Regions from separate parts of the Roseobacter litoralis Och 149 genome, predicted to be linked through region 2. Evidence: riboswitches for the same ligand, from Rfam matches in the RefSeq annotation. Region 2 holds a riboswitch; each other region holds the start of a gene.

Region 1 (9,758 bases), 1.4 Mb from region 2:
GCGAGGCACGGGGGTTGACCTCAATCAGGTAAATCTCGCCGTCTTTGACCGCGAATTGGATATTCATCAGTCCGACCACATTGAGCGCTTTGGCCAGGGCGTACGTCTGTTCTTTGACCTGCTCAATGATTTCGGATTTTAGCGAATAGGGCGGCAGTGAACAGGCACTGTCGCCGGAATGCACGCCCGCCTCTTCGATGTGCTGCATCACGCCGGCCACGTGCACGTCCGTGCCATCACTCAGCGCATCAACGTCAAGCTCAACCGCGCCTGTGAGGTAACTGTCGAGCAGCACGGGGCTGTCGCCCGAGACCACGACCGCCTCGGAAATGTAGCGCTCAAGACTGGCCTGATCACGCACGATTTCCATCGCGCGACCGCCCAGCACATAGGACGGGCGGATGACCAGTGGAAAGCCGATTTCCTGCGCAATCTCCAAGGCTTCAGCATCAGAGTGGGCGATGCCGTTTTTCGGCTGTTTGAGACCCAGACCCTGCACCAGCTGCTGGAAACGTTCGCGGTCTTCGGCCAGATCGATGGCGTCCGGGGTCGTTCCGAGAATCGGAATACCGGCTTCTTCCAACGCATTGGCGAGCTTGAGCGGGGTTTGGCCGCCAAACTGCACAATCACACCGTGCAACGTGCCGTTCTCTTGCTCAACCCGCATGATTTCCATCACATGCTCAAAGGTCAGCGGCTCAAAATACAGCCGGTCAGAAGTGTCATAATCTGTCGAGACCGTCTCAGGATTGCAGTTGATCATGATCGTCTCATAGCCCGCTTCGGTGAGGGCATAGCAGGCATGACAGCAGCAATAGTCGAATTCGATCCCTTGGCCGATCCGGTTCGGGCCGCCGCCAAGGATGACAACTTTTTTGCGATTGGTCGGGCGGGCCTCGCATTCGGCTTCGCCAAAGACGGGTGCCTCATAGGTCGAGTACATGTAAGGTGTTTGCGCTTCGAATTCAGCGGCGCAGGTATCAATGCGCTTGAAGACTGCAACCACACCGTGGTCCAGGCGAGTGCGTCGGATGTCTGTTTCGTCGCGTTCTGTCAACTCGCCAAGGCGCGCATCGGTAAAGCCCAGCATCTTGAGATGGCGCAGCGCTTTTTCGCTCGCAGGAAGTCCTTGTGCGCGCAGGTCTTTTTCTGTCTCGATGATCTCGCGAATGCGCGCAAGGAACCACGGGTCGAACATGGTCACATCATGGATGTCCTCATCAGACAGCCCGTGGCGCATAGCCTGTGCGATTGTGCGCAACCGTTGTGGGGTCTGCTGGCTTATGGCCTTGACGATTGCGGCACGATTGGCCCCTTCGTCGACCCAATGACTGACACCAACACCGGGAATGTCTATCTCGTTGAACCCTGTCAGGTCCTCTTCCATCGAGGCCAGCGCTTTTTGCATGCTCTCGTGAATGGTGCGCCCGATGGACATCGCCTCGCCGACGCTTTTCATGGCCGTGGTAAGGTTCGGGGTGCTGCCGGGGAATTTCTCAAAAGCGAATTTGGGGATTTTGGTGACGACGTAGTCAATTGACGGCTCAAAACTGGCAGGCGTCACCTTGGTGATGTCGTTGTCCAACTCATCCAGCGTGTAGCCGACCGCAAGCTTGGCGGCAATTTTGGCAATCGGAAAACCTGTCGCCTTTGACGCCAAAGCAGACGAACGGGACACGCGGGGGTTCATTTCGATCACGACCATCCGGCCATCCGCAGGGTTGACCGCCCACTGCACATTCGACCCACCCGTCTCGACCCCGATCTCGCGCAGGACCGCAATCGAGTGGTTGCGCATGATCTGGTACTCTTTGTCCGTCAACGTGAGGGCAGGGGCCACGGTGATACTGTCGCCGGTGTGCACGCCCATCGGGTCCACATTCTCGATGGAACAGACGATGATGGCGTTGTCGGCAGTGTCGCGCACCACCTCCATCTCGAACTCTTTCCAGCCCAAAAGGCTTTCGTCCACAAGGATTTGGCCGACGGGTGATGCATCCATGCCCGAACGGCAGATTGCTTCATAGTCGTCGCGGTTATACGCCACGCCGCCGCCTGTGCCGCCCATCGTAAAGGCGGGGCGGATGATCGCGGGCAAGCCGACCTCTTCAAGGATTTCAAGCGCCAGACGCACGCCTTCCGCCAGATCTTTCTTGCCTTTGGCATCCTTGGGGGCGGTGACGATCGCGGCTTTGGGGTTTTCGATACCCAGCCGGTCCATCGCCTCGCGGAACAGCTTACGGTCTTCTGCCATTTCGATGGCTTCGCGTTTCGCCCCGATCATCTCGACGTTGAACTTGTCCAAAACGCCCATTTCTTCGAGCGCCAGTGACGTGTTCAATCCCGTTTGCCCGCCCATGGTGGGCAGCAGCGCATCGGGACGCTCTTTTTCGATGATTTTGGCGACCATTTCGGGGGTGATCGGTTCGATGTAGGTAGCGTCCGCCAGTTCGGGGTCGGTCATGATCGTCGCGGGGTTGGAATTCACGAGGATTACGCGGTAGCCTTCTTCTTTCAGCGCCTTGCAGGCTTGCGCACCTGAATAGTCGAATTCACAGGCTTGACCGATCACGATAGGGCCGGCACCGATTATCATGATGGAGTTGATGTCGGTTCTTTTCGGCATGATCGGGCCCCCAGTTTCAAGAACGCCGTGTGCGTTCAAATTGTTCTGCGTTATAGGCAAGCCGGGCTGCGGTGCAAGGGGGAAAGGCGTTTGCGGATCAGCCGACGAAAAAGCTGCGCACGGCCGCTTCGAATTCACGCGGTTTGTCGGCATGCAACCAGTGGCCCGCACCCCGCAGTTTTGCAAACTTTGCACGCGGAAAAAGTGTTTTGATCAAAGTACGGTGCTGTGGCTGCACATACTCCGACGTTGCCCCGCTCAGGAAAAGGGTCGGGCTCTCGAAAGGACCATCAAGCTGCGGGAAAGACATGATCTTATCCATATCGTTTTCCAGCGTCTCCAGATTGAGCCGCCATCTTTTTTCGGCCAGATCAAGCGACTGCGTGAAAAAACTGCACAGCGCAGGCTCAACCCCAAGCTCTGCCAATTGCGCCTCTGCATCCGATCGGCGCGCCACCTTTGTCAGATCGACCGCTTTCATGGCGTGAATAAACGGCAGTTGACTGTGCGTGTAAGTTACTGGCGCGATGTCGGCGATGATCATGCGGCTCACAATGTCCGGACGCGTCAGCGCCAGCGTCATTACCGCTTTACCACCCATTGAGTGACCGACCAGCTGCATGGGATCGCCCAGATTATCGATTGTTTCGGCAAGATCCGCGGCCATTTCGGGATAGCTGTGCGTATCCGTGTGCGGGCTGAAGCCGTGGTTGCGCAGATCAACCGTATAAACACGAAAACTGTCCGAAAGCCGTTTGGCGATCACACCCCAGTTGCGCGCAGAGCCGTAAAGGCCATGGACAATCATCACGGCGGGGGCGGTTGCTGCGCCAAATTCGTTCACGTTCAACATGGCCAAGGGCTAGCGGATTTTGTTGCGCTCTGCCAGAACCATTCCCTGTAAGATACCCCGACAGAGAGGCGAGTGATGCAGGAAGCCGAGCAAATTGCAGAAAAGGTCAAAGCGCTGCGTGATCTTTTTCGGGTACACATGGGTATCAGAGCGCCGACCTTGGCAAGGGCTGCGCATCGGGCCCGGCGACAATTACCGCAAAGCCTGCGCGCCAAGGCCAAAATGCTGGCCGAAGCCGAGACCATGGCACTTAACCCGAAACTGGCACGGCGGCTCGACATGGGGGCGTTGGACAGCGCTTATGTGGAACTTGCCGACCATCTGGAGGCTATTGATCTTGCGGACAAACGGTGGGGTCGTCTGTTGAATATGCTTGCGGGTATCGTGCTGAACCTGCTGATCTTTGGTGGATTGGCTTTGTTGTTCCTGTGGTGGCAAGGTCTTGTGTGACGACACGGCGCATCGCACGGGTTGGCTGTCAGGCGGTGGCACAACTTGCTTTTTGCATTCGGTATCACTGCAAGACCGTGCAAAACCTTGCGCCCGCCCCACAGGGATCAATGCGATACGCCTATGTATCTAAAAGACACTGGGGGCGCGCGCAGCAAGGACGCCGCGTCGTCGCGCAAAGGGCTGCTTTCATCACCTTGTGAATTTTAAAGCGTACCAAGACAGAGAAACTAATTTACAAAACTAGTTTTATGGTTATGATGTGTGCATGGATATAAACGAATCTGTCGCCACCGCTCTTGCGGCCTTGGGCCATGCCACACGTCTTTCGGTGTTTCGACTGCTCGTGCGCGCCGGTGATGAGGGTCTGAACGTCGGCGAAATCGGCCACCATCTGAACATGGCGCCGTCAACTCTGGCGCATCATCTTAAGGCCTTGGTGGATGCGGGACTGGTCAGGCAAGAACGACAGGGACGCCAGATTGTGAACAGTGTAAAATACGATGCCATGCACCAGATCGTGTCTTTCCTGACATCGGAATGCTGCATCGGCGTCAAACTCACCCAGGAGGATGCTGCATGAATACAGGTAGCATTTTTCAAACCCAAAAGAAACGATAAATCTAAGGATATCGCTATGACTGAACTTGCGCTGAGTGTTCGATCCTGGGCAGCTGATTTGGTTCACAGATTGTGGGGTGAAGAAAGAGTTTGGTTGGTTTCTGCCAGCCTTCTCGTTGTTTTGTTTCTGATTGCGCCGGAACAGGGCGCGACCAGCGCCGCCTTTGCGGCTCAAAACCTCATCAATGTGGCGCCGTTCCTTGTTTTGTCTATTGGGATTGCCGCTTATGCAGGCGCGACCGGGGCGGACGGTCTGATTGCTCGTGCGTTCACCGGGTCACCGCTTGTCATGATCGTCATTGCCGCACTTGCCGGTGGCTTATCCCCTTTTTGTTCCTGCGGTGTCATCCCGCTGATCGCAGCGCTCTTGGCGATGGGCGTGCCACTGGCGGCGGTAATGGCATTCTGGCTGGCGTCTCCGGTAATGGACCCTTCGATGTTTGTGCTGACAACGGGCGTTATTGGGCTTGAGTTCGCGATTGCCAAAACAATGGCTGCCGTGGGCTTGGGTATCGCGGGCGGGGCAGTAGTTCACATCATGAGCAAGGCAGGCGGGCTGACAAATCCCCTGCGCGAGGGGGTCGGGAATGGCGGATGCTGCGGTTCCTCGGTGCGCGCACCAAAAGACGTGGTCTGGAAATTCTGGCATGACGACGAACGGATGTCGAAGTTCTGGCGGGAGGGGATAAAGACCACCTTGTTCCTCGCCAAATGGCTGACCCTTGCGTTTTTGCTGGAGAGCCTGATGCTGGCGTGGCTTCCTGCGGATCTTGTTGCGCAGACGCTCGGCGGCTCCGGACTTGCGCCCATCGCGGTTGCGACAGTGGTTGGTGTACCGGCCTATCTCAACGGTTATGCAGCGCTCCCCCTCGTGGGCGGTCTGATTGAGCAGGGTATGGCGCCGGGGGCAGGGCTTGCCTTTCTGGTGGCGGGTGGGGTGACATCGTTACCGGCGGCCATTGCCGTCTGGGCATTGGTCAAGCGGCGTGTCTTCTTCCTTTATGTCGGGATCGCGCTGACCGGGTCCTTTGTCGCGGGACTGCTCTTTCATATATGGACGTCGTTTTAAGGGTCCGGGCGCATCGGCGGCGCAAGGGCATGCGGCACTGAACGCCAAAGGCAGCACGAAACAACTCAGAGCAGTCTGTTTTTGCTCTGAGTTGGATCAATGGCCGCCGCTGAACACAAGGGTCTGCACCGGCATCAGCAACAGCCTGAGCCGCAGCCCCGCCGCATGGACGACACCAATGGTATCGATTACATGCAGCGCTATTTTATGCGGGGTGCTCAAGCTCTCATCCTCGAGCCGTTCATGATTGTCGGTGTAGACATTCGCGATACAGTTACTGCCCGGCGGCAGCGCCTCGGCGGTCCCGTCATAGAGAGGTTCCAGATACACCATGATGCTGCCCGGCTGCTGGTTGTTTTGTGGATCCAGAAGCCGGTCGCTGGGTCGGACCTGCCCGGACGGGATCACATCCTGAACCGCCACGACCACCATCGGAATGACGGTGAAGGGCTTGGTCATGCAACCGATTTCACCAATCATACCCGGCTTGATGACCTGCGCGGCCATTTGGTTGAAACCTGCCTGAAAGCGGCTTCGCCCAGACGTCACGGGCACCAGCACGCCTGCCGGTCGCAGGACCGGGCTGATATAGTCGCCAACCTGCAGGCTGAGTTGCTCAACCCGACCGGTCACACCCGCATAGACCACGGTTTTTTCCAGTTCGGCGTTGGCCGCATCAAACTGTGCCAGCGCGTTATCTTTCTGCGCCGGTATCAGGGAATCGATCCGTTCCTGCGTCTCGGCCTGTTGCGCGATGGCGGCATCACGCTGCGCTGAGCGTTGCGCGACAAGGTTTTCAAAGCGGTCGATTTCAGCAAGGCGCACGGCGGTCGAACCCTGATCGCGCAGGGTCACGTTGCGCTCTAATTCCTCTTCCGCCTGCCTCAGGGCCGCGGTGGCCCCGGCGATAGATGCAATCGCTTCGGTCAAATCGGTTTGCGCCACTTTCAAGGACGCATCAGCCTCAGCAATCATTGCCTTTGCGGCTTCGACCTGTGCGCGTTGCGAGTGATCTTCCAACCGGAATATCGGCTGGCCGAGGTTCACCAATTCGTTGTTCTTGACGTAGATTTCCAATACCCGGCCCCCGGCCTGCGGCAATATCGTGACGGTGCGAAAATAGGACACAACGGAATTTGTGGCCGGGTGAAAATAAAACAGCGTCGTAATCACGGTGAGTGCCATGATCGCGCATCCGGTTATGCCCCACCTGAGTTCATACCAGACACTGAAGAGGTTGATTTCGATGCCTATTCTCTTGCCCTGTCGGAACCGGCGGTAAAGATAATCGGGCAAGATCGTGAACAGCGCGCAGATCAGTGTCTCAAGCATCAGAGGTTTCTTTCGGGGTCGGCGTCACCGGCGTTTCGCTGTTTTGGGATGTTTGCGCGTTGGGCGCCGCATCGCGCGACCCGTTTCGATCAATCGCATCGGCAATGGCGCGCAGCGGGCTGCTGAAATCGGGAAACTGGAAACCGGCCACAAGGATCGCGGCCACCCAGAACAGCCCGTTATGCGTAAACAGGGCAAGCAAGGACAAGATTCCAACCAGTTGGAACTGCGGGTGGTTCGATTTATGCGCCAGCTTTTCCGGGATCGCATGCAGCGTGAAATAGGCCACACCGATCAGGATTACGACACCAACCGTAAAAATGACCATGAAAGTAAAAAGGTAATCACTGCCGTCAGCCGCCGCTACATATTTGGGAATATGCCCGGTCGCCATGGGGTGAAGCGTTGCAGGTTCCATGCGTTCTCCAAAGTGGTACCACAGACGCAGACCTCTTCGGGCCCAAGATACCAGAACCTACATAGCGAGAAATCTGCTGGCATTGCAATGCCGCGTCTCGGGTTGCCCGCACGACACGGTAACCCGCACAGAGTTTCGCTTGACGCGGGTCGGAATCTCGGGGAAGGGTTGGGAGATGGTGTTCGGCAAGTCAAAAGCAAACCGGACTGAAAAGGGAATACGGTGCGGCGTTCGTAACAGACGCCAAATCCGTGACTGCCCCCGCAACTGTAAGCGGCGAGCGACCCCGATGATCACCACTGGATGCATCCGCATCCGGGAAGGATCGGGCAAGCTGCGACCCGCGAGTCAGGAGACCTGCCATCATTGATGTAACTTCAACCCGGGCGGGGTGTCCGGACAGGAGGTCATGATGGATTTACGGGCCAACCCGTTGAAAAGTACATGTCCCAAAGTGCACCCTGCGCAATCGCGGAGGGCGACATGGGAACACCGACACATAGAATAACAATCTGCACATCCTGCCGACATAAAGGCACCGACTGTAAACCGGGCTATGAGCTGATTGCCAGACTGCGCGCGGCGATTGCTGCTGCGGGTGACAGCGTCACCGAAGAGTTCGAGATTTCCGGCGTTGCCTGTATGGCAGGCTGTGATCGCCCCTGCACGGTTGCCTATCACGGAACGCGCAAGGCGACCTATCTTTTTGGCGATATAGAGCCGGATACGGATATTGGCGATCTGGTCAGTTTTGCACGTGATTACGCACTGCTGGAGGACGGGTGGTGTTCGTCGGTTGATCGTCCCGGCAAATTACGCAAAACCACGCTTGCGCGCGTGCCTGCGGCCATCATTGCGCTGGAAGACAGCGATGTGCGTGTCTCATGAACGCCACGGACCTCGTCGCGGAGAACATCAGCTGGGCGCCGCGCCGCAAAGAGCCGCTCTTGCTGCAACCGACCAGCTTTCGCGCCGCACCCGGCAGCGTGATGGGTGTTGTCGGCCCAAATGGGGCGGGTAAATCCACGCTGTTGCGTCTGCTCTACCGGTATCAGGCGCCGCTGAGTGGCCAAATCAGGATCGGTGGAGACGACATCTGGTCGATCCCACCGCGCGCCGCTGCGCGAAAGGTTGCGGCGGTTTTGCAGGAACAGCCGTCGTCCTTTGGACTGACAGTGCGCGAAATCGTGACGCTGGGTCGCGCACCGCACCGCCTTGGTTTTGCCACCGCAGGCGCGAAAGATGCGCAGATCGTCGAGGTTGCGCTTGATACGCTGAACCTGAGCGATTTGGCAGATCGGGACCTCGCCAACCTGTCGGGCGGTGAACGCCAGCGGGTCATGGTGGCCCGCGCCCTAGCGCAAGAGCCTCAGGTGCTGGTGCTGGATGAGCCGACCAACCATCTGGACATCCGCCATCAGCTTGAGGTGCTCGCCCTCATTCGCGCGCTGGATGTGACGATTATCGTCTCTCTGCACGATTTGAATGTCGCGGCGGATGTCTGCGATACCATTCTGCTGCTCGAAAACGGACATACGCGTGGCGTGGGGCCGCCTGATGCGGTGCTCACTGCGCATAGTGTTTCGAACGTATTTGCGGTTGAGGCGCGCGCAGAACAGCTTAGTCCGAGCAAGACCAAACACTTATCCTTCCACCTTCCGCATTAAGGCAAGCACACGATGAAGCCGACACGTATACTTTCTTCCCTGTTTATGATCCTGATGGGCACCGGCCCGCTGGCGCAGACAACGGTGCAAAGCTGCAACCGAACCGTCACCTTCGACGCGCCGCCGAAGGCTGCGATTTCCAACGACGTCAACCTGACTGAGATGATGCTGGTCCTTGGGCTGGCGGACCGGATGGTGGGCTATACCGGTATCTCCGGCTGGAAAACGCTGGACGCGGAGATGACGGCGGGTGTCGAAGCCCTGCCCGAATTATCCGCCAAATACCCCAGCAAGGAAGTGCTGATCGGGGCGGATGCTGATTTCTTCTTTGCAGGTTGGAACTACGGCATGAAAGTGGGCGGTGAAGTGACGCCCGAGACGTTGGAGCCCTTTGGCATCAAGGTCTACGAGCTTACCGAAAGCTGCATTCACATCGGTGAGAAAGCCGCCGTCAGCATGGAAGATATGTATGCCGACCTGCTGAACCTTGGCGCGATCTTTGACGTATCCGAAAAGGCGGAGGCACTGGTGGCAGGCTACCGCGCGGAACTGGACAGCTTCACCGCGTCATTGTCGCCCCTCAGCACCCCGCCGCGCGTATTTGTCTATGACAGCGGCGAAGACGTGCCCTTTACCGCCGGGCGCTATGCGATGCCGAATGCGCTGATCGAGGCTGCAGGTGGGGTCAATATCATGAACGGTCTGGAGAAAAGCTGGGCGAC
Region 2 (9,758 bases):
CCGGCAGGGACACAGGCCCCGATACGGCATCAGGAATATCCAAAAACAGCGGAAAAGAACCGAAGACCCACCGCGTTCCTTCTGAAAAGATCAGGATCAGCGCAAATGTGGCCAGCACCTGATCAAGGTGATCCGTGGCATAAAGCCTGCGGATGACAACCGTTTCGATCAACACGCCCGCCATCGCAGCAGCGGCCATCGCGGCGATCAGTGCAAGCAGGAACGACCCCGTCAGCCCGGCCACAGCCGCCGCCGCAAAAGCCCCGATCATATAGAGCGATCCGTGCGCAAGGTTGATCAGCCCCATGACGCCAAAGATCAGCGTCAGGCCAGCCGCCATCAAAAACAGCATCACGCCGAATTGCAGACCGTTCAGGACCTGTTCAATGATCAGAATTGTGGACATGGTTATATATACCGGTCCGGGTGCAAGGTCACACCCGGACCAAGGCGTTGCTTACATCTTGCACTCAGCCGCATAGGCATCTGCATGGTCTTCAAGGGCAACGCCGATGATCTTGTTGGTAAAGACATCGCCTTCCTTGATGACCTCGCGGGCATAGATATCCTGAATGGGGTGGTGGTTGGACCCAAAGGCAAAGTCACCGCGTGTGCTGTCGAAATTCGCCGCCTTGAGTGCTGCGCGGAAGGCATCCGCATCCGCAGGGCTGGCCGTTGCGAGCGCAGAGATCAGCAGGTTTGCCGTGTCAAACCCTTGGCTGGCATAGAGTGACGGCAAACGCCCGTATTCCGCCTGAAATGTCTCGACAAAGGCGGCATTGGTCGGGTTGTCGATGTCCTTGCTCCACTGCGATGTGTTCACCACACCAAGGGCTGCATCACCGACAGCCTGCAGGATGCCCTGATCAAAGGAAAACGCAGGACCAACCACGGGGATATCAATGCCACTGTCGGCATATTGCTTGAGGAATGAAATCCCCATGCCACCGGGCAGGAAAAAGAACACGGAATCTGCCCCGGACGCGCGGATCTGCGCAATCTCGGCGGCGTAATCGGTTTGACCCAGTTTGGTGAACAACTCCCCAGCTAATTCACCGCCAAAGGTTCGCTTGTAGCCCGTCAGCGCATCCTGACCGGCGGGATAGTTCGGCGCGAGGATAAAGCTGTTGGAATAGCCCGCAGAAGTGGCATAGGCACCAGCGGCCTCGTGCAGGTTATCGTTTTGCCACGCGACGTTGAAATAGTTCGGATGGCATCCCTTACCCGCCAGTGCGGATGGACCCGCATTGGGCGACAGGTAAAACTTGCCCTGTGCGACAGTCGCCGGAACAACAGCCATCGCGAGGTTCGACCAGATGATCCCGGTCATCACATCGACCTTTTCGGACTGGATCATTTTATCGGCCAGTTGCACGGCGATATCGGGTTTGCGCTGGTCGTCTTCGATCACGACCTCGATGTCGTCACGGCCCGACTGCTTCACCGCGAGCATGAAGCCGTCGCGCACGTCGATACCAAGCCCGGCGCCACCGCCCGAAAGGGTCGTGATCATGCCGACCTTGACGCCTTCTGCCGATACGCCGCCTGCCATTGCAGCCAATGCCGCAGACAGAATGAGTGATTTCACCTTCATCTTGATTTCCCCTGTTTTTCCCGGGTGGTTTTTGGTCGTCTGACGCATCGCATCCACCCCTGCAACTGCGTCGATTGTTCATATCCCGCAAGACTTGAGCAGAAACAACAGGGATTTGCCAGCCACCGCAGGACAGAATTGGCCAAAAACTGCGCGCACGACTGCGAACGTGAGATGAAACTGCGTGCACCGACCCCATCCTGCCATGCACACACGTTTCCCAAGAACACGTCATATCCAGATATTCAAAGGTCGCACACAGGCTTGTCTTGCGTTTCTATTCGCGTAAGGTCTGTTGAGATGGCGGCCTCTGAGAACGGGCCTTAATTGGGAACCGGGTGCAAGACCCGGACTGCCCCCGCAACTGTAAGCAGCGAAAACGGCCAGAGCGCCAAAAGCTGCAAGTCAGGATACCAACCATCATTCTGCAACTGCCGGAACATTCCGGCCATATAAATGCGTCGGGTGGACGCGAAAGGAAGTAAACATGCATATCGAACCGGGCGTCGTGGACGGCGCAAAAATGGTACTGGCCTATGGGACGGCGGCTGCTGCTGCGGGCTATTCCCTCAAACTGATCAATGATGATCTCAAGACCCATTCGGTGGTCTCCTTTGCCCTGCGCTCCGTGATTGCCGCGATCGGGGTGTTTATCTTCTTTGAGATTTTTCCGCATTTCGCGGTCGGTATCTCGGAAGTGCACATCATTCTGGGCACGACGCTGTTTCTGCTGCTTGGGTCTGGTCCGGCCGCGCTTGGCCTTGCGGGCGGTCTGGCGATCCAAGGCTTGTTTTTCGCACCTTCCGATGTGCCAATGTATTTCGTCAATGTCTCGACGCTGCTGTTCCCGCTTTTTGCGGTGGACGCGCTGGCCAAACGGGTCATTCCGCAGACAACGGCCTATGTCGATCTGCGCTACATGGATGTGCTGAAAATGTCGGCTGTCTATCAGGGTGGCGTTGTCGCCTGGGTGGCCTTCTGGGCGATCTACGGGCAAGGCGTCGGGGCCGACAACCTCTCGGCGGTGACAAGCTTTGGCGTGGCCTATCTGCTGGTCATCCTGATCGAACCCTTGGCCGATCTGGCAGCGCTTGCCGGTGCCAAGGGCCTGCGCGCAATGACCGACCGGGGCATCTTTACGCACCGTCTGCATAACGCGGCCACATAACAATGCCTTTGGACCGTGGCGCAACGGCGCGCCGCGGTCCCGTCTCTGCGCTGACCTGTTGCGCGGTTTCTATCCATGTTCAGAAATAGCCAGCAACCCAAGTGCCGCGATGGTTGGGGCATCCTTGATCTGCCCAGAGCGGATCATGTCATGTATCGCCTCAAGACTGAACGACGCGGTTTGCATATCCTGTTCTTCTTTGTCGCGATTTACGCGCCCCTCTTGCAGACCGGTTGCCAGAAACGCGTGAAAGCCCTGATTTGAAAACCCATATGCTTCGAAAAGATGCCCCAATCTGGTGAGGGAGTGTGCAAGATAACCGGTCTCCTCCTCCAACTCGGCAAGGGCGACCTTTTCCGGGTCCGTGCCCGGTCTGGTTTCCCATGACCCTTGCGGAAATTCCCAATAACGCCCGCCCACCGGATAGCGAAACTGCTGCACCAGCTGAAACCGCCCATCTGCATGCTGCGGGACAATCAGGACAAAGTCATCCTTGTCAACGACGCCGTAAATCCCGTCTGATCCATCAGGGAAAGTCACCACATCCTCATGGACTTTCATCCATCTGTTTTCGTAAACGGTGCGGCGTGACTGCCTTTTTATATCACTCATCGCAACACTCCCCTTCAGGTGCATATGCCATATCTTGAACCGGCCTTGCGGGCAGTGATTTGAAATCCGGCACACTCAGGTCTTTCCAATAGATCACACCCGCGATTTGATCCTGCCCGACGCGGCAGCCGACATGCAACGTCAAACGATAGCGTGATCGCCAATTGCAATTTCACCGCCTCATGGTAGGCAAAGTCTGATCACACCTGACCCGGAGCCATCCATGGATTTGCATGCTGACTTTTCGCAACGTGTTGTTGTTCATTCTGACAAGGTTGAGTGGCGCGCCTCTCCGATGCCCGGTGTTGACCGGCGGATGCTGGACCGGATCGGGGGTGAGGTCGCGCGCGCCACGACAATCGTGCGGTACGCGCCCAACAGCCGCTTTTCGGAACATACCCATACCGGCGGCGAAGAATTCATTGTCCTGGACGGGGTGTTTTCCGACGAGCACGGCGATTTCCCGGCGGGGTCTTATGTGCGCAACCCGCCGACATCGGCCCACTCCCCTCATTCCGACGCAGGCTGCACGATCTTTGTGAAACTATGGCAATTCCAGCCGGACGATCGCACCCATGTCGTCGTCGACATGAACAAAATGGAATTTATCCCCGATGCGACCCGCGCGGGGGTGGGCGTCATGACCCTGTTCCACGACGATCAGGAAACGGTGCGCGCAGAAAAATGGGCCGCAGGCACCGCAGTTTCGATGGACTTGCCCGATGGTGGCGAGTTTCTGGTGCTGGAGGGCAGCATGACCGAGGGCGGCGATCAGTTGCAACAGGGATCATGGCTGCGCCTACCCTGCGCAAGTACCCTGAACGCCACAGCGGGCCCGAAAGGCGTGCGCCTTTGGGCCAAACTGCGCCACATCCAACATGCAAAGCCCCCGGCCCCGTGACACCTCGGCATCGCGCCGATGTTGTGATTGTTGGCGGCGGCATCGCCGGGCTTTACCTCGCGGACCAGCTGCATCAGGCGGGTCGCGATTATCTGCTGGTTGAAAGTCGGGACAGGCTGGGCGGTCGGGTGCTGAGTGAAACGGTCAACGGCGCCGCCTATGACCTCGGTCCGGCGTGGTTCTGGGCGGGCCAGCCGCGCATTGCCGGTCTGATATCACGCTTTGAGCTGCCGGTTTTTGAACAATACGCGCAGGGTGAATTCCGCTTTGAGGATGCGCAGGGTCGCATACAGCAAGGGCGCGGCGCAGCGTCCATGCAGGGTTCATTTCGAATTGACGGCGGTATGGGCACGCTTTGCACTGCGCTCGCGGGACAGATTGATCCGTCGCGCATCCTGCTGAACACCGAAGTGCGGCAACTTTCGCGATCAGATGGCGACATCCTCATAGGCTGCGAGGCAGGCGCAGAGATCCAAGCGCGGTCCGTGGTTCTGGCGATACCGCCGCGCGTCGCCGCATTCCTCGATTTCTCCCCTACTCTGCCCACAGCGGCGACAAAAACGATGGCCGCTATTCCGACATGGATGGCAAGCCAAGCGAAAGCCGTCATTTTATACGATGCCCCGTTCTGGCGTGACATGGGGCTGTCTGGTGATGCGATGAGCCACAAGGGACCGATGGTGGAGATCCACGATGCAAGCACCGCCACGGGCAGTGGCGCAGCCCTTTTTGGTTTCATCGGTGTGCCCCCGGACCGCCGCGATCAGCAGGTGCTCAAATCAGCTATTGTTGATCAACTCATCCGCCTTTTCGGGTCACAAGCCGCATCCGCGAATGCGGTTCTGATCAAGGATTGGGCAGCTGACACCAACACCGCGACGCAGGCGGACCACGCGCCAATGACAACACATCCGCTATACGGCCTTCCCCCTGCACTTGCCGGGCTTTGGGATGGCAGGTTGATCTTTGGAGGAACCGAGGTCGCCGCCACGTTTGGCGGATACCTCGAGGGCGCATTGGAAGCTGCGGATGCCGCTTTGGTTGAAAGCATGCTACACTGACCATAACTGGCATGCACGGCCCCGCAAAAAGGATCATGGAATGCAAAAGCTCAAGACATCTGCCGCTGATCTGGTCAGCGCCGCCCGCGCGCGGATCAAGGAGATTGAAACCCCCGACCTGATCGCCATGATGGATGACCCGGATGTGGTGATCGTCGATATTCGGGATCCGCGTGAAAGAGAGCGGTCCGGCTTTATCCCCGGCAGCTATCACGCGCCGCGCGGCATGATCGAGTTCTGGGTCGATCCCGAAAGCCCCTATTTCAAGGACATCTTTGGCCAGTCCAAGACCTATGTGTTCCACTGCGCGTCGGGCTGGCGCTCCGCACTGACGGTCGCGCAGTTGCAGGACATGGGGTTTGACGCCGCCCATCTGCGGGAGGGGTTTTCCACATGGGAGAAGCAGGGCGGGCCGGTCGCCTTTGCCGATAAGAAAGATTGACCGAACGATGGATTGCCAGGCATGGTCCGGCAAAGGATCCGCCCGCATGAAGGTCCGCATAAAGGATAGACAATGACCGCTGTGAATTTAGACCAACACCCCGACGTGACGGCCTTTTTTGACGCGCAGTCCAATACCATCAGCTATCTCGTCAAGGACCCTGCAAGCACCGCCTGCGCCGTTGTCGATGCGGTCATGCAATTTGACTACGCCTCTGGCCGTCTGAGCTATGACAGCGCGGACGAGATCATCGCGGCGATCAAGGCGCAGGGGCTGACGCTTGAGTGGATCATCGAAAGCCACGTGCATGCCGATCACCTGTCGGGCGCTCCCTATTTTCAACAAAAACTCGGCGGTAAGATCGGCATCGGTGAGCACATCACCGAAGTGCAGGACACCTTTGGCAAAGTGTTCAATGAGGGCACTGAGTTTGAACGTGATGGCTCGCAATTCGACAAGCTGTTTAAAGATGGCGACCGGTATCGCGTGGGGGAGATGACGTGTTTTGCCCTCCACACGCCGGGGCATACGCCAGCCTGCATGGTGCATGTGATGGGCAATGCGGCCTTTACGGGCGATACGCTGTTCATGCCGGACGGTGGTTCGGCGCGCGCGGATTTCCCCGGCGGGGATGCGGGCCAGCTCTATGATTCCATCCAGCGCGTGCTGAGCCTGCCGGATGATTTACGCCTGTTTGTGTGTCACGACTATGGGCCCGGCGGCCGCGCGATTTCATGGGAAACGACCGTGGGGGAACAAAAAGCCGGCAACATCCATATCGGCGGCGGCACCTCGCGCGATGAATTCGTGAAAATGCGTGAAGCGCGCGATGCGCAGCTCTCCATGCCCTCGCTGATCATTCCGTCGCTGCAGGTGAATATCAGGGCGGGTGAAGTGCCGCGGGATGCAAACGGTAACATGACGCTGAAAATACCGGTCAACAAACTTTGACAGGGCACCGGACCTAGACTTTTAGACCATTTCATTTGAAGGAAAGATATGCTCATCTACGCGTCAACAGTGGCGTGGATGAAGGAAAAGACCCATGGATCTCAAAGATGAAATCGTGATCAATGCACCGAGACAGGTGGTCTATGACGCGCTTAATGACGCTGAAATCCTGAAAGAGTGCATCCCGGGCTGCGAGGAATTACACAAACATTCCGACACCGAGCTTGAGGCCAAGGTCGTGCTGAAAATCGGCCCGGTGAAGGCAAAATTCAAAGGGAATGTGACCCTTTCACCGGATGCGCCACCTGAGCACTTTTCACTCAAAGGCGAGGGCAATGGCGGGGCGGCAGGTTTTGCCAAAGGGGGGGCCGATGTCACCCTTGAAGAGCACGAAGAAGGCACGTTGCTGCGCTATGACGCACATGCAGACATTGGCGGCAAGCTCGCACAGCTTGGCAGTCGACTGGTTCAGGGGACCGCCAAGAAACTGGCAGGAAAATTCTTTGCCAACTTGGCCGAGCATGTCGGCGAAAAATCATAAACCTTTGATCCGTATGTGTTAACTTTGCGATGAAACCACATGCTGATCCCAGTAACGCAATTTAAAGGCGACAAAGCCTCGGGTTTTCTATTTCAAACGTTGGATAATGCGTGCATTATCACGAGCGTGTGACCACAAATCACGATATAAAGGAGAAGCCTTTTGCGATTTACGAAACAGCTTACCATCAAAGCACTTGCCGTCGCTGCTGTGACGCTCGCGTCAAGCGCTGCAATGGCACAAGATGAAAAGCCGAACATTCTGGTCATCTGGGGTGACGACGTAGGGCAATCGAACATCAGCGCCTATACGATGGGTCTGATGGGCTACCGCACGCCAAACATCGACCGGATCGCTGATGAAGGTATGATTTTCACCGACTATTATGGTGAGCAATCCTGTACGGCGGGGCGTTCTTCTTACATTATGGGCCAATCTGTGTTCCGGACGGGGCTGTCAAAAGTCGGTCTGCCCGGTGCAGAGCTTGGCATGCAGGAAGAAGACCCGACAATCGCGGGCCTGCTCAAGGCGCAAGGCTATGCAACAGGTCAGTTTGGCAAGAATCACCTTGGTGATCGCGACGAGCATCTGCCAACCAACCACGGTTTCGATGAGTTCTTCGGCAACCTGTACCATCTGAACGCAGAAGAAGAGCCAGAGAACATCGACTATCCGGGTGATGCAGTCATGCCCGATGGCCGCACGTTCCGCGAAACATTCGGCCCGCGCGGTGTGATCAAATCCTCTGCCGATGGCGAGATTGAAGACACCGGACCGCTGACCAAAAAGCGGATGGAAACCGTAGATGACGAAACGGTCGCAGCCGCGATTGATTTCATCAAACGCAAGGAAGCCGAAGGCACCCCTTGGTTCCTTTGGTGGTCCGGGACGCGCATGCACTTCCGCACACATGTCAGCGATGAGCGTCAGCAGGCGGCCAACGAGTTGGTTGGCAAACCCGTTGATGAATATACTGCGGGTATGATCGAACACGACATGCATATTGGCCAGTTCCTTGACGTACTGGACGAGCTTGGAATCGCAGATAAAACCATCGTGCATTATTCAACGGATAATGGCCCGCATATGAACACATGGCCGGATGCGGCGATGACACCCTTCTTTGGTGAGAAAAACACCAATTGGGAAGGGGGATGGCGTGTGCCCTCCATGGTGCGCTGGCCCGGTCTGATTGAGCCGGGATCGGTGTCGAACTCCATCATGCACCATATGGACTGGTTGCCGACCTATCTGGCAGCCGCCGGACGCCCGACGGTCAAGGAAGAGCTGCTTGACGGCATCACCGTGGCCGAAGTGGGCGGTGGTCGCGAATATCGCGTGCATCTGGATGGCTACAACTTCCTGCCGTATTTCTCGGGTGAGGTGGATACAGGACCCCGTCAGGAGATTTTCTACTTCTCCGATGATGGCGACCTGACGGCATTGCGCTTTAACGACTGGAAGTTGATCTTCCTTGAGCAGAAAGCCTACACAACTCTGCGTGCATGGGCCGAACCATGGACCGAATTGCGTCTGCCGCTGATCTTCAACCTGCGGCGCGATCCCTATGAGCGCAGCTACCGCACGTCGAACACATATTGGGACTGGTTGATCGACCGCGCCTATATGTTGGTGCCGGCGCAGGCCTATGTGGGGCAGTTCCTTGAGACGTTCCAGGAATACCCGCCACGCCAGAAAGCAGCGAGCTTCAGCCTCGAACAGGTCATGGAAAAACTGACCGCATCACCGGGTAATCCGTAAGAAACCGGATGTTTGCAGAAATCAGGTCGCGCAGGAAACTGCGCGGCCTTTCTTCACCTTGAAATCACCAATCACGAGGTAACCGCTATGCGTGGACTTCTGTTTTCAGCCGCGATTTGTCTGGCCACATCGCCTGCCCTGTCCGACCCTTTGCCGTCATGGGGATCGACCGAAAACAAATCGACTATCATCTCATTTGTGGAGTCCGTAACGGACCCCACGTCGCCGGACTATGTCACCCCTGCCGACCGGATTGCGGTATTCGACAACGACGGCACGCTCTGGGGCGAACAGCCGGTCTATTTTCAGCTTATCTATGCGCTTGATCGGCTGAAGACCAAGGCCGAAGCAGACCCGTCGATTCTAACGTCTGACATCCTGAGGGCAGCTGCCGAGGGTGATCTGGAAACCGTCGCTGCGGGCGGTGTCGAAGGTCTGTTGGAAATACTCGCGGTCAGCCATTCGGGCATGTCCGTCGACGCCTTTCAGGACGATGTCCGCGCTTGGTTGGACGAGGCGCGCCATCCGACAACCGACATGCGCTATGATGCGATGATCTACCAGCCGATGCTGGAATTGCTAAGCTACTTGCGTGACGAAGGGTTCCAGACGTGGATCGTTTCCGGAGGCGGCGTGCATTTCATCCGTGCCTTTGCCGAAAGTGCCTATAACATCCCGCCCGAACAGGTAATCGGCAGTGCGGGGCCAACGGAATATGTCGATGGTC
Region 3 (9,758 bases), 1.0 Mb from region 2:
GCAAGTCAGCATTTTGCCGGGAACAAATGTGATCGTGCTGCGAGCAACGACGACTGTACCGGAAAAATCTGCAGCCATCGCGAATGCCTATCTCGATGCCTATCTCGACTACCAACTGGAACGTGGGCAAAGCGAAACGGAACGCGCTGCCGGTGCCCTCAGAACGCGGGTCAACGAACTGCGCTTGCGTCTGGAGGCTGATCAGGCGCTTTTGCAGGATTATAGTGCGGGTGCCACCAGTTCCGCGATGGAATCCGCCAACGATCTGGCAGGCGAAACCGTGAACGTCCGGTCAAGACTGGAGAGCACACAGGCGTCGCTGGATGAACTGGACACCGCACTTGCAGTGCTGAACGCCACATCTGCGAGCGATTTCCAAGCGGTGCGGGATGCGCTTGATCAAAACGAAACACTCTTGCGCATGGAGCGGACCAATCTGGGTCGGGCCATTGGTGCGGACACCCTTGCGCAGGACGTTGAGACGCTGCTCGGCGCGTTGCAGACAGAGCGCTCAAGGTTCGAACAGTTGAACACGGCGCTGCGCAATGGACTTGATGCCATTGAGGAACGGATTGCCGAAGCCAACGCCTTCATGGTCGGTCTGCGGCAGTTGGAGGTAGAGGTTGAAACCACGTCGCAGGTCTATGAAAGCTCACTGGCCCGTCTCAAGGAGCTGTCGATCCAAACCGGATTGCGGGATGCCGGTGCGCAGGTTCTCGCCACGGCCGAAGCGCCCTTGCGTACGGATGCCCAGGGGCGTCGTCGCATGGTGGCCATCGCGGCTGTTCTGGGTCTCTTTATCGGCATCGCGCATGTGTTGGTGCGCGAAGCCGCGAACGACCGCGTGCGCCGCGTCTCCGAGCTGGCGGAAATCACGGGCAGCGATTGTGTCGTTCAGCTGCCCTCGGCGCACGGTGGCAAAGGGGGTAAAAACCTATCTGGAACGCTGGATTTGTCCTCTAAAGAGGCGTCGCCCTTCCTTGATGGTATACGCGCCTTGCGCCATCGGCTTGTATCTAGCGCGGACGCAACCGGGCCGCTTGTTGCCGGTGTTTTCTCGTCGCTGCCGAGTGAAGGTAAATCGTTGGTCACGCAAGCGCTGGCGCATAGCTTTTCCAAGATTGACCGCAGCGTGATCGTTGTTGACGGGGACATGCGCTCGGGCACTTTGTCCAAAAGTCTTGGAATTACCCCCGATCAACCCGGCCTGCATGAGGTCATCGCCGGAGAGGTCGATCCTTCGGATGCGATTATAACGCAATCCTCCGGGTTTGATTTGCTGCCAAGCGGTCAGTCACAGGTCAATCCGGCCGACCTTCTGGAGGTGGAGCGGTTCTCGCAATTGATCGAAGCGCTGCGCCAGAGGTATGAAATCATCATCTTTGACACCCCGCCCGTTCTCAGCGTGCCGGATGCTTCCAGAATTGCGGCGCATTTAAATGCACATGTTTTGGTGACGGCCTATGATCGCAGCCCCCGCGCCGCTGTGCGCGAGACTGTTGCAGCGCTTGAATCCGCAAAAGTAGAACGCCATGTCGTTGCCTTTTGCGATGCGCCCGAAGCATTCGGTAAAAACTATGGTGCCTCAAAAGGTGCTTTTGCCAGATACTGGACATAACGGGCTGCGCCTCGACGGTGTTTTGCAAAACATGTGCAAGGTGTGCGTTTTGCATGTGAGCGGGGCGCGGTCACTGTTGTTTCCAGACGAGAGACCTGCTGCGCGGGGACCGAAAGCCAAGGGTGATTTATGGACTATCCCGAACTGATCAAAGCTTTCGGTGCGCTGTTTGCCATCATGAACCCCTTCGTGAACCTGCCGATATTTCTGGCGCTTACGGCGGGCTTTACCGTCGCACAGCAGCGCACACTTGCTGTGAAAGTCACGGTTTTTTCAGCCGTTATGTGCACTGTCATCCTGATTGCAGGCCAACAGATCATCGGATTTTTCGGCATCACCATTGACGAGTTTCGCATCGCCGGCGGCATCGTGCTGTCACATATCGCCTGGTCGATGTTGAACGGCAACAGCGTGACATCCCATCAGGGCACGGAACAAGAACAAGACCATATGCAAGACTTAACCGGGCTTGCGTTTTACCCGATCACATTTCCGGTGATTGTCGGGCCGGGCACCATCGCCACACTGATCATTTATGCCGGACACACGACGGGCCTCAATACCATGCTCGCCCTTGGTGGGATCGTCGGCGTCATCCTGACCTTATTGTTCGTTGTGCTCTTTTTTGCATCCTTTTTCGGTAAGGTTCTCAGCGATACGATGCGTGTGATTATGACACGGCTCATGGGAATGACCTTGTTGGCCATTGCGGTCGAAATGATTGTTGCGGGGGGCAAGGCCGTGCTTCCCGGGTTGGCCTGATGCTGCGGACGGTATCTGCGGGTTCATACGGGCAACGTTTTTTAGTGACTGGCGGCGAAGGAACCGAGTTTACAGTGAAACCGAAGTCCAAACTGTGAAAATTGCAAGCTACAACATTCGAAAGGCTGTTGGTCTCGACTGGCGGCGTGACCCGGAGCGGGTCGCGGATGTTCTGCTTGAGATCGACGCGGATGTTGTTGTTTTACAAGAGGCTGACCGCAGAACCGGCACGCGGGCAGGGGTGCTGCCGATCGAACGGTTGGAAAGTGAACTGGGTTATCTGTTGCCTGACTTTTCCATCCGCGCGCTCAGCCACGGGTGGCACGGGAACACGATACTGTTGCGATCCCACTATGACAGCCACGCCGCGCGCCGCATTGATCTGCCGTCGATTGATCCGCGCGGGGCTGTCTCTGTGCAGATCGCTGACCCCTGTGTTGAGATTATCGGCGTGCACCTTGGCCTGACACCGGGGACGCGGCGCAAACAGGTTGATGTGCTCAGGCAGGTTTTGCAGGGTCAAACCCATCCCGTGATACTTGCCGGGGATTTCAACGAATGGAACCTCAAGCGGCTTGATTTTGGCTCAGATGCGCAGATCGTCTCACCGGGTCTGAGCTTTCACGCCGCCCGTCCCAGAGCGGCGCTTGATCTGTTTGTGCTTGGCCCCGGTCTGCGCGTTGTGTCTTCGCATGTGCACAAGTCTACACTTGCGGTACGCGCGTCAGATCACCTACCAATTGTGATCACCGTGGATTTCACAAAGGCCGAGCCATGACCTTGCTTTTGCTGGCGCACTTTATGATCGTTACTGCTTTCACGGTGCGCATTCTGTTGCGCGATGACCTGTCGCCGCCTGCGCGGCTGGCGTGGTTTATCATTCTCGCCGTTGTCCCTTATGTTGGCAGCGGGCTTTACTTTCTGTTTGGTGAGGTTGACCTCGGCCATCACGCGGAAAAGCGGCACAAACAGGTTTTTGATGAAATACGACCACAGGCAGGCGTGATCTTTGGCGACTCGGGGGGCTGCGAGGCCCTGATCGACCCCTACTACCAATCCGCATTCCGCTACGCGAGTTCTATCAACGGGTTCTTTCCCATGGCAGGTAATCAGGCGGAATTGATGGCGGATGAACGTGCCACCAATGCCGCCATGATCGCCGATATTGATCGCGCCCAAAGCCACGTACATGTGCTGTATTACATCTGGCTGACGGACGGCACCGGCACTGAGGTGGCGCAAGCCTTAATGCGCGCGTCTAAACGCGGGGTGACATGTCGTGCCATGGCCGACGGGCTGGGATCGCGCGCGCTGATCAGATCGCCGCTGTGGACGCAGATGAAAGAGGCAGGCGTTCAGGTCGCCGTGACACTGCCGCTCAACCGCCCCATCCTCACACTGCTGACCAGCCGGATAGATTTGCGCAACCACCGCAAGATCACCGTCATTGATGGCGAGATCACCTATTGCGGCAGCCGCAACTGTGCCGATCCGGAGTTTCTGCCAAAGGCCCGGTTTGGGCCATGGGTGGACATCATGCTGCGCTTTCAGGGGCCCGTGGTTGCGCAGAACCAATTGCTGTTCATCAGCGATTGGATGCAGGCCACCGGCGAAGCATTCGATCCCGGTGCCTTGAAGGTCGAGTGTCTTTCCCCCGGCTTCCCGGCCCATGCAATCGGGGATGGCCCGACAGAACGCAACGGCGCAACACCGCAGTTGTTTTCCAGCCTTTTCAACTGCGCGCAGAGCACGATAACGCTGACCACACCTTATTTCGTGCCGGATGCGACGGTTCTGGATGCGCTCTGTGCAGCGGCTCATCGCGGCGTGCGTGTAACGCTGATCTTTCCGCAAAAGAATGACAGCTGGATCGTGGCCGCCGCCAGCCGCGGCTATTATCGCAGGCTGCTGTCATCCGGGTGTCATATCCACGAGTTCAAAGCGGGGCTGCTCCATGCCAAGACGCTGACAATAGACGATAAAGTGACGCTGATCGGCTCCTCCAATCTGGATTTGCGCAGTTTCGATCTGAACTATGAAAACAACGTGCTTTTGCAGGACGCCCGCATCACGCAAGCGGTCTGTGACAGGCAGGCCGGGTATATCGCGCAATCCGATCCTGTGCTGCTTGAAGCGGTGCGCACATGGCCCCGACACGAACGCATCTGGCACAATGTCATCGCCACCATCGGCCCCGTGTTGTGATTGATCCGGCCCAAGGCGTCATGCCCTATGATATTGCCGCATGAACCGCGCGCGCGATGATGCGTTCCTCATCCGTCGGGATGACCATCACGCGTGTTGATCCCGTGCCGATATCGCGCGCATTGCGCTGGTTTTGCTTTGGGTCAACCGTAATGTTCAGGTACTCCAGCCCCTCAACGATGCGGCTGCGGATAGGGGCTGCGTTTTCCCCGATGCCCCCGCAGAAGATCAGCGCATCAATCCCCCCCAGCACCGCCGTCAGCGCCCCGATTTCGCGCCGGGCGCGGAATACGTAGTAGTCGATTGCTTCGCGCGCCTGCGGATCATCCGAGGCCAGTAGTTCGCGCATATCGCTGGTGATCCCCGACAGGCCCAACAGCCCGCTTTTAGAATAGAGCATCTCCATCACTTCAAGGGGGGCCATGCCCTTTTGCGTGAGCAGATACAGCACCACACCGGGGTCGATCTGGCCGCAGCGGGTGCCCATGGGCAAACCATCCAATGCCGAAAATCCCATGGTGGACCCGACGCTTTTTCCGTTGGTAATCGCACACATAGACGCCCCGTTGCCCAGATGCGCAATCACCAGCCGCCCTTTGTGCAGGTCGGGGTAGGTGGTTTTGATGACCCCAGTGATGTATTCATAGCTGACCCCGTGAAACCCGTAGCGCCGCACACCTTCGTCATAAAAGGCGCGCGGCAGGGCAAAGGTGTCATTGACCCACGGATGGCCCCGGTGAAACGCCGTGTCAAAACACCCGATCTGAACAGAATCCGGAAAGGCCGCGCGCGCCGCTTCAACCCCGGCCAGGTTATGGGGCTGATGGAGCGGTGCGAGCGGGTTGAACCGGGCAAGCGCCGCCATCACATCGCCGGTCAGCAGCGTGGGTTTCGTAAAATCCGTGCCGCCATGCACAATCCTGTGGCCCACCCCGTGGATGGGCAACCCGGTTATATGCGGTGCCAGCGCCTTGATAACATGATCCAGCGCGGCAGCGGGCGTGGGGGCCGATACCTTCTGTTTGGTTTTTCCCTCGCTGGTGTTCAGGATCAACAGCGCGTTGTCGCCAATTTCATCGACTTGACCGTAGAGCAGCATCTGGGGTTCCGGCGCATCCCGGTAAAGCCCGAATTTCAGCGATGACGAGCCGGTGTTTAATGTGAGGATACCGCTCATGTGGCGGCGACCCGGCGGAACAAAGCGACGATTGCGCGATACGAAACGCGCATGTGCATCCGATCCGCGCGGCTTGTCAGTGTGTTTGGCACATGGCCTCCGAATGTGGGGCCGGCGGTCTGAACACCGGCGTGTTTTCTGATGGTTATAGTTGCAGCCTCGTGATCCGCTGTCACGCGGGTATCTGGCGGCACCCTGTGGCGTGGTGAAACACGCGTACTTTACCGCCAGTTGGCCAATCAGAAAGCGATAATCGCCGGACAAGGCGGTGCGCCATTGACTTCCCACGCCATCGCTGGAAAATGCAGGGCACGATGGTTGTTCCGGTTCAGGCCGGGACATAAAAGGGAACGCGGTGAAATGCCGTGGCTGCCCCCGCAACTGTAAGCGAAGAGTGCCTCTGTCGCACGCCACTGACCGAAAGACGGGTTGGGAAGGCAAAAGAGGCGCGGTGACCCGCGAGCCAGGAGACCTGCCATCACAAACGCAACATAAGACCGGGCGGGGTGCTCCGGAAAGGAATGATATGATGACGGCACATGCTGTTTTAACGGACAATGATGTAACCTGCACTGGCCGCCCCCATGGGTGAGCGCACAGAGATACTGGTGTGCATCAAATGCAAACGCGGCACCGACGTCACCGACGACGGCGAACGTCCGGGCCAGCGCTTGTTTGATGAATTGCAATCGCGCGGTCTGCCCGAGGGGCTGGAACTGCGGGCGGTGGAATGTTTGCAAAACTGCGATTCCGGGTGTTCCGTCGCGCTGCGGGGGGGCGGGGCCAAATGGACCTATCTGTACGGAAACCTGCATGAGGCGTCGCATCTGGACACGCTGATAGAGGGGGCCGCCCTTTATCATGAGACCAGTGATGGTCTGATCCCGTGGCGCACCCGCCCGGAACATTTCAAACGTAACTGTATCGCGCGCATACCGCCGCTGGAGGACAACAATGGCTGATCTTGCAAAACTTCCCGTCACGGTGATCACCGGGTTTCTCGGCTCCGGGAAAACCACGCTGATTTCGCACCTGATCCAGAACCCCGGCGGCAAACGTCTGGCGGTTGTGGTGAATGAATTTGGCGATGTGGGCGTGGATGGTGAAATCCTCAAAGGCTGTGCGATCCCGGATTGCCCGGCAGAAAACATCATGGAACTTGCGAACGGCTGCATCTGCTGCACAGTCGCGGATGATTTCATCCCGACCATCGAAGCGCTCATGGCGTTGGAGCCGCGCCCGGAGCACATCGTGATTGAAACCTCCGGCCTTGCCCTGCCGAAACCGCTGCTCAAGGCGTTTGACTGGCCGGATATCCGTTCGAAAATCACGGTGGATGGCGTCATCGCGCTGGCCGATGCCGAGGCTGTGGCCGCGGGCCGCTTTGCGTCGAATGTGGCGGCGGTGGATGCGCAGCGCCTTGCGGATGAAAGCCTTGATCATGACACGCCCTTGTCCGAGGTCTTTGAAGACCAGATTTCCTGCGCGGATATTATCCTGCTGACCAAGCCCGATCTGGCCGGTGCCGAAGGCGTGGCCAAAGCCAAAGAGGAAATCGCCGCGCGCAGCCCGCGCCCGATCCCGGTGATTGAGGTTGCTGAAGGGCTGATTGACCCGCGCGTCATTCTGGGGCTGGAGGCCGCTGCCGAAGACGATATGGACGCGCGCCCCTCGCATCATGATGGGCATGATGATCACGAACATGACGATTTTGAATCCATCGTGGTGGAGATTCCCGAAGTGTCCGATCCGGCCGAACTGGTTGCCCGCATCGAGGTTTTGGCCAAGGAGCAGAATATCCTGCGCGTCAAAGGCTATGCCTCCGTTGTCGGTAAACCTATGCGGCTCTTGGTGCAGGCGGTGGGCGCGCGCGTGCGCCATCAGTTTGACCGCCCCTGGGCCGAAAATGAACCGCGCCGGGGCCGGTTGGTCGTGATCGCTGAACATGATGATGTGAGCTATGAGGCGGTGCAATCCGTGTTGGTCCCTGTCCCTGCGGCTGCCGAGTAACCTGCCATGCATGTCGTCTTTCGCGAAAGCCATGGTCTGGAAGAGACGGAAACGCCAACCGATCTGGGGCAGACGCCCGCCGATCTGGTTGTGCTCAGCCTGTCTGATTCAGACCTCGGTGCTTTGGCGCAGGCGTGGCGCAAGGGGGGTGGGCCCGAGGGCCGGCTGCCCGGCTTGCGACTGGCCAATATCACGGCGCTGAAACACCCGCTGTCGGTCGATACCTATGTCGAACAAACGCTGTGCAGCGCAAAGGGTATTCTTATTCGGCTGATTGGCGGTGTGCCCTACTGGCCCTATGGCCTGCAGCAGATCGAGGCTCTGGCGCGGGCCAAGGGCATTGCGCTGGCCGTGCTGCCTGCGGACGGGCGCACGGATACGCGCCTTGATGCGGTCTCGACCTTGCCGGTGTCCACATTGCGTCAGTTGCAAAAGCTTTGTGATACCGGTGGTGTGGTTGCATGGCAGGCGGCACTGGCGCAGATGGCGCTGGCCTCGGGGCTTTATGCAGGGCCTGTGCGCGGGGCCAAGACGTTGCCCTCGGTCGGGGGCTGGACGCCTGAGCACGATGTGACCTGTCCGGTTCTGGCCAAGGAGGCCACGGAGCCGCTGGTGCTTGTCGTCTTTTACCGCTCGTTTCTGGTGGCCGCCGATCTGGCACCGATTGAACAGGTCTTTGCCGCGCTGCGCGCCAAGGGGTTTGCCGTGATGGGGCTGTTTGCACCCTCGCTCAAGGCTCCGGGTGCTGCGGAATGGTTGACCCGTCAGGTGGCCCATCTCAGCCCCGCTGCAATCGTCAATGCGACGTCATTTTCCGGGCAAGGCACGCGCGGCGCCTCGCCGCTGGACGCAGGTGACGTGCCGGTTTTCCAGATGGCGCTGGCCACCTCGCGGCAGGCGGCATGGGCCGAAGCAGAACGCGGGTTGTCCCCCGCTGATCTGGCTATGCATGTGGTGCTGCCAGAAGTTGATGGACGGCTGTTCGCCGGTGTCGCCTCTTTCAAGGAGCCGCAAAAGAGGGACGCGGATTTGCAATATTCGCGCTTTGTGCACCGCCCCCACGCTGAGCGGATCATGGCAATCGCGGATCGGGTGGCGGCTTGGGTCCATCTGGCGTCCAAACCCGCCAGTGAACGCCGCATAGCATTGGTGATGTCCACCTACCCGGGGCGCGAGTGGAACCTCGCGCATGCTGTGGGGATGGACGCGCTTGGCTCTGCCTCCGCGATCCTTGAGGATTTGGCAGGTGCGGGCTACGCGACCGACGGGCACGTTACCGCGCAGGATTTTGAGAGCGCCGACCAACTGCTCGATGCGCGTGACTATCAGGCGCTGCTGGCCAATCTGCCACAGAGCCTGCGCGACGATCTCACGATAGCATGGGACGATCCGCCTGAAGGTGTCGCGATTGCGATGCCGGCCGTGCGGCGTGGCAATGTCTGGATCGCGCTACAACCAGAGCGTGGCACACCGCAGAAACGCGATCAAGAATACCACGACCTGTCGCGTGTCCCGCGCCATGAATATGTGGCGTTCTATCTGTGGCTGCGCACGCAGGTGGATGCCATCGTTCACATCGGGGCGCATGGCACGCTGGAATGGTTGCCGGGCAAGTCGGTCGCCCTGTCCAACGCATGCTGGCCGGATGCGCTGACCGGGGCGACGCCGGTCATTTATCCCTTTATCGTGAATGACCCCGGCGAGGCGGCACAAGCCAAGCGCCGCATCGGGGCTGTGACGCTGGGGCATATACCGCCGCCCCTGCGCCCCACTGCGACGCCGCTGCGGCTGGTACGGCTTGAAGCTTTGCTGGATGAATTTTCCAATGCGGACGGGCTTGATCCGCGCCGCCGCGATCTGTTGCAGGAGAATATCCGTGATGAGGCGCAGGCGCTGGGTGTGGAACATGAATTGGGGTTGGATGGCGTGTCCTGCGCGGCGGAGGCCATCACGCGCATCGACCGCTTTGTCTGTGACATCAAGGAC

What was found. A riboswitch is a leader RNA that binds a small molecule or an ion and turns the genes downstream of it on or off. The one in region 2 is predicted to bind cobalamin.
Region 1: it holds a riboswitch for cobalamin, as region 2 does, so the genes downstream of both, RLO149_RS13045 (DUF1636 family protein) here and RLO149_RS19730 (energy-coupling factor ABC transporter permease) in region 2, are expected to answer to the same signal.
Region 3: it holds a riboswitch for cobalamin, as region 2 does, so the genes downstream of both, RLO149_RS03025 (DUF1636 family protein) here and RLO149_RS19730 (energy-coupling factor ABC transporter permease) in region 2, are expected to answer to the same signal.

Annotation. Positions count from the first base shown of each region.
Region 1 covers NC_015730.1:2,746,639-2,756,396, reverse strand. The annotation lists gene carB (carbamoyl-phosphate synthase large subunit) at 1-2,626, opposite strand, end outside; gene RLO149_RS13075 (alpha/beta fold hydrolase) at 2,724-3,479, opposite strand; gene RLO149_RS13070 (hypothetical protein) at 3,555-3,929, shown strand; gene RLO149_RS13065 (ArsR/SmtB family transcription factor) at 4,198-4,512, shown strand; gene RLO149_RS13060 (permease) at 4,567-5,619, shown strand; gene RLO149_RS13055 (HlyD family secretion protein) at 5,716-6,951, opposite strand; gene RLO149_RS13050 (hypothetical protein) at 6,944-7,369, opposite strand; cobalamin riboswitch at 7,529-7,748, shown strand; gene RLO149_RS13045 (DUF1636 family protein) at 7,853-8,257, shown strand; gene RLO149_RS13040 (ABC transporter ATP-binding protein) at 8,254-9,036, shown strand; gene RLO149_RS13035 (ABC transporter substrate-binding protein) at 9,049-9,758, shown strand, end outside.
Region 2 covers NC_015730.1:4,111,073-4,120,830, forward strand. The annotation lists gene RLO149_RS19720 (branched-chain amino acid ABC transporter permease) at 1-406, opposite strand, end outside; gene RLO149_RS19725 (ABC transporter substrate-binding protein) at 458-1,594, opposite strand; cobalamin riboswitch at 1,879-2,030, shown strand; gene RLO149_RS19730 (energy-coupling factor ABC transporter permease) at 2,082-2,762, shown strand; gene RLO149_RS19735 (NUDIX domain-containing protein) at 2,832-3,374, opposite strand; gene RLO149_RS19740 (cupin domain-containing protein) at 3,598-4,275, shown strand; gene RLO149_RS19745 (flavin monoamine oxidase family protein) at 4,272-5,336, shown strand; gene RLO149_RS19750 (rhodanese-like domain-containing protein) at 5,377-5,778, shown strand; gene RLO149_RS19755 (MBL fold metallo-hydrolase) at 5,851-6,729, shown strand; gene RLO149_RS19760 (SRPBCC family protein) at 6,824-7,270, shown strand; gene RLO149_RS19765 (arylsulfatase) at 7,505-9,031, shown strand; gene RLO149_RS19770 (HAD family hydrolase) at 9,119-9,758, shown strand, end outside.
Region 3 covers NC_015730.1:638,378-648,135, forward strand. The annotation lists gene RLO149_RS03000 (GumC family protein) at 1-1,618, shown strand, start outside; gene RLO149_RS03005 (MarC family protein) at 1,748-2,380, shown strand; gene RLO149_RS03010 (endonuclease/exonuclease/phosphatase family protein) at 2,475-3,158, shown strand; gene cls (cardiolipin synthase) at 3,155-4,585, shown strand; gene RLO149_RS03020 (acetate/propionate family kinase) at 4,611-5,762, opposite strand; cobalamin riboswitch at 6,061-6,256, shown strand; gene RLO149_RS03025 (DUF1636 family protein) at 6,347-6,724, shown strand; gene cobW (cobalamin biosynthesis protein CobW) at 6,717-7,772, shown strand; gene cobN (cobaltochelatase subunit CobN) at 7,779-9,758, shown strand, end outside.